Regions from separate parts of the Arsenicibacter sp. R0_47 genome, predicted to be linked through region 1. Evidence: riboswitches for the same ligand, from Rfam matches in the RefSeq annotation. Region 1 holds a riboswitch; the other holds the start of a gene.

Evidence for each region. A riboswitch is a leader RNA that binds a small molecule or an ion and turns the genes downstream of it on or off. The one in region 1 is predicted to bind thiamine pyrophosphate.
Region 2: linked by a shared signal. The riboswitch ahead of AC23NW_RS01645 (TonB-dependent receptor) and the one ahead of thiM (hydroxyethylthiazole kinase) in region 1 are both predicted to bind thiamine pyrophosphate.

What each region holds. Positions count from the first base shown of each region.
Region 1 is NZ_JBYFCJ010000006.1:157,946-161,648, reverse strand. It holds gene thiE (thiamine phosphate synthase) at 1-333, opposite strand, end outside; gene thiM (hydroxyethylthiazole kinase) at 326-1,126, opposite strand; TPP riboswitch at 1,203-1,295, opposite strand; gene AC23NW_RS13670 (single-stranded DNA-binding protein) at 1,432-1,776, opposite strand; gene cobA (uroporphyrinogen-III C-methyltransferase) at 1,887-2,645, opposite strand; gene AC23NW_RS13660 (nitrite reductase) at 2,725-3,703, opposite strand, start outside.
Region 2 is NZ_JBYFCJ010000001.1:399,264-402,966, reverse strand. It holds gene AC23NW_RS01655 (aldo/keto reductase) at 1-114, shown strand, start outside; gene AC23NW_RS01650 (S10 family peptidase) at 285-1,841, shown strand; TPP riboswitch at 1,874-1,971, shown strand; gene AC23NW_RS01645 (TonB-dependent receptor) at 2,131-3,703, shown strand, end outside.

The sequences.
Region 1 (3,703 bases):
ATAACCGATGTGCCGGCAATTGGGCCATTGTCTGCGGACTTCTGACGGCGGTATATCGTTATTGCCGACATGAACACCAAACGCTCCCACGGCTTTTGCTACGCTCAGGTTGTCGTTGATGATCAGCGGGACACCATAGCGGTCGGTAATTTCTTTCAGCAACACGGCCTGACGCAGAAAGGCAGTATCGTCCAGTGTTTTTTCCCGTAACTGAATAATGTCAACGCCCCCTAAAATAGCCTCTTCAGCTACAGCCAATAAGGATCGTCCGCCGCAATGCTGCGCCGAAATAACCAGATAAAGCAAATACGGAAACGCGGGGTGATTAGCCATGCAGGCTGATGGTTAGCTGTTGTTTAAAACCGGCCTCTGACAGGGAATGAAGCTGGTCGAGCAGCTGCACCTGTAGACTTCCCGGGCCGGCAGCGGTTTGGGAAGCGAGCTCGCCGGCCAGGCTGAACAGCGCCATCGCCGCCGCCACGGCCTCGGTTTTGTCAGGAATGACGGCAATAAATGCCCCGATGACAGCAGTAGCCGAGCAACCCAGTCCTGTAACCTTTGTCATGAGCGGATGACCGTTTTTAAGGAAAATGGTTTGCCCTGACCCGACTACAATGTCAGTAGCGCCCGAAATGCAGACAACAGCCCCGTACGTTTCCTGAAGAAAACGGGCGGCATCAATGGCTTCGTTGCTTTCGGCTGTGCTGTCAACGCCTTTGGTGACAGTCTGATTGGCTTTGGCCAGCGCCATGATTTCGGAGGCATTGCCACGGATAACGGTCGGGTGAAGGGCCAGTAACTCAGACAGCACCTCATCGCGGAACGGCGTGGCTCCGGCTCCAACAGGGTCCAGAACCCATGGCTTGCCAAGCGCATTGGCTTGTCCGGCGGCCATTTTCATGGATTTAACAAAATACTCGTCCAGTGTGCCGATGTTGATGACTACCGCCTGACAGATGGAGACCATATCCTTGACTTCCGGATGGGCATGGGCCATGATGGGGGAGGCACCGACGGCCAGCAGGGCATTGGCGGTGTTGTTCATCACCACAAAATTGGTGATATTATGGACGAGCGGCGATTGGTCGCGGACGGATTGGATGTGATCCCAGAGCTTGTTTACCATAACAGTGATTAAAACATGAAATGGCTATAGACGCTCTTCAGGAATGAAGATCAAGGCGGAATACGGCACCGGTCGGTGTTACGTACCTGCTTTTCCCTACGCCGGTATCAACCGGATCAGGTTCAAAGGGACTCTCTCAATTCTTTACAGAATACCCCTAAAGCCGGTACGAAGGTACAAAAAAATGCAAATCCTCAGCCTGTGATGGATTAATTCGACAGGATTACAGGATAGACAGAATGTGGGTTTTTATAAACAAAAGGTGCAGCATACAAATCCCGTCAATCCCGTAATCCTGTCGAAATCTACTCCTGATCGCCTTTTTTATCCAGCATAATCAGTTGATCAGCAACGATTTCGGTGACGTAGCGGGTATTGCCTTCCTTATCATCGTACTGACGGGATTTAATTTTGCCTTCGAGATAGACCAGGCTACCTTTTTGCAGATACTTCCCCGAAACCTCTGCCAGGTTCCGCCACACAACAATCGAATGCCAGGTGGTTTCGGCATGGGTTTGCCCGTTTTTGTCTTTGTAGCTTTCCGTGGTGGCCAGTGAAAATTTAGCGACAGCCGTATTGTTGTCGATGTGTTGCAGAACAGGGTCTTTGCCCAGATGGCCGATCAGCGAGACTTTGTTTAATCCTCTCATGGTGGTTGATGTATGATTGACGTTTCAACTGAGACGGAGGGGTATAAAAAAAGTCTCGCCGGTAAAAGCGAGACTTCACAAACAAAGTGAACTATTTTAAAAAGAGAGGCTTACAGGCCGGTTGCAAAGGTTACTTGTTGTACTGCGGAAAGGATCGTCGGATTGCCGAGGCGGGCTACTTCACCGATAACAATGATGGCCGGATTACCGACACCGGTTTCGGCAACCAGATCGACCATGGTATCGACCTGGCCAATCACGGTCTGCTGCTCCGGTAACGTTCCGTTCTGAACGATGGCGACCGGCGTATCGGTTTTGCCGAGGGCCGCAAAGACGTCCATGATCTCCGGCAGTTTGTGCATTCCCATCAGAATAACCACCGTCGCCGTGGATTGGGCCGCCAGCTGCAGGTCCTGCGAAAACTTACCGTCTTTGGTGGTGCCTGTAACTACCCAGAAGCTTTCGGACAGGCCGCGGGTCGTGAGCGGAATACCGGCGCTCGCCGGCACCGCATAGCTGCTCGACAGCCCGGGTACCACATCGACCTCAATGCCATGTTCACGGGCGAAGTCAAGTTCTTCGTATCCACGACCAAACACGAACGAGTCGCCGCCTTTCAGCCGGACAACGTGCCCGTATTGCCGGCAGTAATGGACAATCAGCGGATTGATTTCTTCCTGTACGCAGGAATAGGCACCCCGACGTTTCCCGACATAAACCTTCAGCGCATCCGGACGGCAATAATCCAGTAAATCAGGATGGACAAGGGCATCATACATCACCACATCGGCCTGTCTGAGTGCCTTAATGCCTTTCAATGTTATCAGCTCCGGATCGCCCGGGCCCGCACCAACGAGGGTTAGCTTCATAAAAAGAGTTAGTGATTGAGCGGATGAGTGATTGAGTGATTTTTCGCTCAATCACTCAATCACCAATTCACTCAATAAATTAGCTGTCTTGTGCCTGAACCAGTTCCTGGAGGGCGGGGGAGCCTTCGAGCATGATCTGGTGATCACGATACGCGTTGACAGCGGTTAGGAATTGACCGGCCTGCTGAATCAGTTGTTGCGCAAATGCTTCAGACGGTTCATTTTTATTAATGCTGAACGCCAGTGCTTTAAACTCACCTTCGGCCGTATGGAAGCCTGCTTCACCGATAAAGTGCTTGTCGAAATCACTCACGATGCCGTGCTGGGTGTTGGTGGCTACATCCTTCGTCATCAACGCCGCTTTCGCACCGGTGATCAGGGTGTTGTAGGCATGGTAGATGGCATCGGAGAAACGACCTTCTTCCAGGGCTTCGCTGGCCCACTGTAATTTTTCCGTCGCTTCAATCAGTGTTGTCGCGACCAGGTCAATCATAACACCCGCACACTCGCCGACACCAACTTCCGTCACAAACGGCTCGGTATGATCCCAGTCGATATAGTCCTGCTCGGTGACTGTTTTCAGGTCAGCCAGTGGCTTCAACAGCTGGTAGAAGTAATTTTTACCCTGACGGGCATAGTAATCACTGTAATATTCGCCGTCGAATGCGTTGGTATCGTAATCCTGAAACAGGGACCGCAATACAGCCGGGCCACGTTTGGTCGGTACTTTAATCACCTTATCACCAATCAGCCCTTCGTTTTTGCTGTTGAAGCCGCCGCCCAGCAGCACCTGTAAAGCCGGCAGTACATACGCGCCGTTTTTCAGCGATGATCCGTGGAAACCGATGTTGGCCGCTGAGTGCTGACCGCAACCGTTCATACAGCCGCTGATCTTGATTTTAATATCGTTGTTGTAAATCAGGTCCTTAAACTCAACCTTCATCATGTCTTCCAGCGCACGGGTAATACCGTAGCTGCTCGAAATGGCGAGGTTACAGGTATCCGTGCCCGGGCAGGTGGTAATGTCGGCCGTTGAGTCGAAGCCTGGTTCGGCGAGG
Region 2 (3,703 bases), on a different contig from region 1:
GTACAGACCAACGGCGAAGCCGCGCTTCTTCCCCCGCTCCCGGCCGAAACACACGCTGCCCTCCGTGCCCTGTACGACAACCAGATCAAACCCAAAATCAGAGGAAAATACTGATATTAAAGAGTGAAAGTGATAAAGAGCGAAAGAGCGGTCATGCTCTTATTCTATCGCTCTTTCACTCATTCACACTATCACTCATTCACTCTATCACTCATTCACTCTATCACTCATTCGCTCTTTCACTCTTTCGCTCTTTCACTCTTTCGCTCTTTCACTCTTTATTCATGAACAAACTACTACTTACGCTGGCTGGCAGCTGCCTGATGCTGAACAGCCTTGCGCAGAAACCAGCGACCGCCCCGGCAGAAACACCGGCGCCCAAAACCGAAAAAGCCGGCGCGTTAGCCCGTACCCTGAGTCTGGATGCCCAGGTTGTTACTAAAGGAGAGGTGACGATCAAAGGCCAGAAGGTGCCGTACAAAACCACAGCCGGAACCATTCCGGTATGGGACGAAGAAGGCAAGGCCATTGCCGGTGTGTTTTTTACCTATTTTGAGCGGTCGGATGTCAGTGACCGCTCAACACGACCGCTGGTTATCTCGTTTAACGGTGGTCCCGGCACCGCTTCTGTCTGGATGATGATCGGCTATACCGGCCCGCGCATCCTGAAAGTTGATGATGAAGGCTATCCGGTGCAGCCCTACGGTATGCGCGACAACCCGAACTCGATTCTTGACGTAGCGGATATTGTGTACATTGACCCCGTTAATACCGGCTTTTCGCGGCCAGCCAGTAAGGATGTGCCAACGGCAAAGTTCTTCGGTGTTAATGCCGACATCAAGTACCTGGCCGACTGGATCAATACCTTCGTGAGCCGCTACAATCGCTGGGCATCCCCGAAATACCTGATCGGTGAAAGCTATGGAACAACGCGGGTGTCGGGGCTGGCCCTCGAACTCCAGAACAGCCACTGGATGTACCTGAACGGCGTTATTCTGGTGTCGCCGACTGACTTAGGCATCAAGCGCGACGGTCCGGCCAAATCGGCCCTGATGTTGCCTTACTACGCCGCCACGGCATGGTACCACAAAGCCCTTCCGGCCGATCTTCAGAAAAGAGATCTGACCGATATACTACCTGAAGTAGAGACCTTTACCGTTCAGGAATACTTACCGGCCCTGACAATGGGCGGTGCACTGAGCGACCAGAAACGAAAGGAGGTTACGGCTAAAGTAGCGCGTTACTCCGGCCTGTCAGACAAGATAGTTGCTCAGCTGAATATGGACATTCCGACCAGCTTTTTCTGGAAAGAACTGCTCCGCGACCGTGGCTACACGGTTGGCCGGCTGGACTCCCGCTACCTCGGCATCGACAGCCGCGACGCAGGTATGTCGCCTGACTACAATGCTGAGCTTACCTCGTGGCTGCACTCGTTTACACCGGCCATCAACCAGTACATGCGGGAAGAGCTGAACTACAAGACCGACCTGAATTACTTTATGTTCGGCCCCGTCCGTCCGTGGAACAACGATGGTAACCAGACCGGCGAGAACCTGCGGCAGGCAATGGCCATGAACCCGTTCCTGCACGTGCTGGTCCAGTCGGGTTACTACGACGGAGCCTGCGATTACTTCAATGCCAAATACAACATGTGGCAGATTGATGCAGGCGGCAAGCTGAAAGACCGGATCAGCTGGGAAGGTTACCGCAGCGGCCACATGATGTACCTGCGGAAAGAAGATCTGGCCACCAGCAACGAGCACCTGCGCCAGTTTCTGAAGAAGACCGCCACAACCGGCACGAATCAGCCCCAGCCGGCTAAATACGGCGGGTCAAAGTAAACATTTGTAAAATTCCGTTATCTTTGTAGCTGCTAATCTTAAAGGGGTGCCTTAATACAACGGGCTGAGATTATACCCATCGAACCTGATCCGGGTAATGCCGGCGAAGGGAAAGTAGCTACGTTTCGACGTATTTTCATGCATTGGCTTGAATCAGAAGCCATGCTGAAACCGTCAGCAACGGGACGATGCTGATTCCATCGTTATCTGGTAGCACTGAATACATCCTGATTTTTCACTGAACGATAGGTACAGCCCCTATACCTGTTCGTTGCATTTTTCATAGTTAATGAAAAACACAACAACCTATCGTATGTTGCTTGCCCTGTTGCCTGGCCTGTTTGCGCTGCCGGCATGGGCACAGTTTACGTTATCCGGCACCGTAAAGGACGCCGAAGGCGGAACCCTCCCGGGAGCCGCCATTACTGTCGAAGGCACCTTCAAAGGGACGACCGCCGATGCAACGGGAGCCTACAGGCTCACCAACCTGCCGAAAGGCGCTTACCAACTCCGGATTTCGCTCGTCGGTTATGAGGCCGTTACGCAGCCGGTTACCATCAGCCAGAATCAGAGCCTCAATGTGTCGCTCACGAAAAGTGTGGTGGCGGTCGATGAAGTAGTGGTTTCGGCCACCCGTGCCAACGAAAAGTCGGCCGTTGCGTATACCAACGTGACGCAGCGTGACATCCGCAAACTAAATCTTGGTCAGGACCTGCCGATGCTGCTCAACTTTACGCCATCGGTCGTAACAACGTCAGATGCGGGAGCGGGCGTCGGTTATACGGGCATCCGCATACGTGGTTCCGATGCCACCCGCGTCAACGTAACCCTGAACGGCATCCCGTATAACGATGCGGAATCGCAGGGCACTTTCTGGGTGAATATGCCCGATTTTTCGTCGTCAGTCAGCAGCATCCAGATCCAGCGCGGGGTGGGTACGTCGACCAACGGGGCGGGGGCTTTCGGGGCATCGCTCAACGTGCAGACCAACCAGCTGAACCGCGAACCATTGGCCGAAGTAAACCTGTCGGGCGGTTCGTTCAACACCCGCAAGGCCAATATACTGGCCAGTTCGGGGCTGCTGAAAGGCGGCTTTGTGATGGACGCCCGGCTGTCGGCGATCAAGTCGGACGGCTACATCGACCGCGCGTTTTCTGACCTGAAATCGTTTTATGTGTCCGGTGGCTGGTACGGCAAGAAAAGCTTTGTCCGCCTGAACGTATTTTCGGGTAAAGAGCAAACCTATCAGGCGTGGAACGGCGTACCGGAAGCTATTCTGGCGACCAACCGCCGCTATAACGAATACACCTACGACAACGAAACTGACAACTACCAGCAGGATCAGTATCAGCTTATTACATCGCATGAGCTGAGCCGCAGCTGGCGGCTGAACGTCTCGGGGTTTTATACCAAAGGCCGTGGTTACTACGAACAGTATCGTGAAGGCGAAAAACTCTCGAAGTACGGGCTGCCGAATGTGATTATCGGCCGCGATACGATCCGTAAAACCGACATTATCCGCCGGCGCTGGCTGGATAATGACTTCTACGGCTCTGTCTTCTCCCTTGATTACAACGGCCGCGGTCGGCTGACGGCCAATTTCGGCGGGGGCTGGAACCAGTATAAAGGCAAGCACTACGGCGAAATCATCTGGGCCCGTTTTGCCAGCACCAGCAACATCCGGCAGCGGTATTATGACGACGATGCCACAAAAACCGATGTCAACCTGTACGGCAAAGCGTTTTACCAACTGACAACGCGGCTGAACGGCTTCGCAGACCTCCAGGTCCGGACAGTCAACTATTCGTTCCTTGGCTTTAACAGCCAGTTGCAGAACGTGACGCAGGATGCCAGTCTGTCGT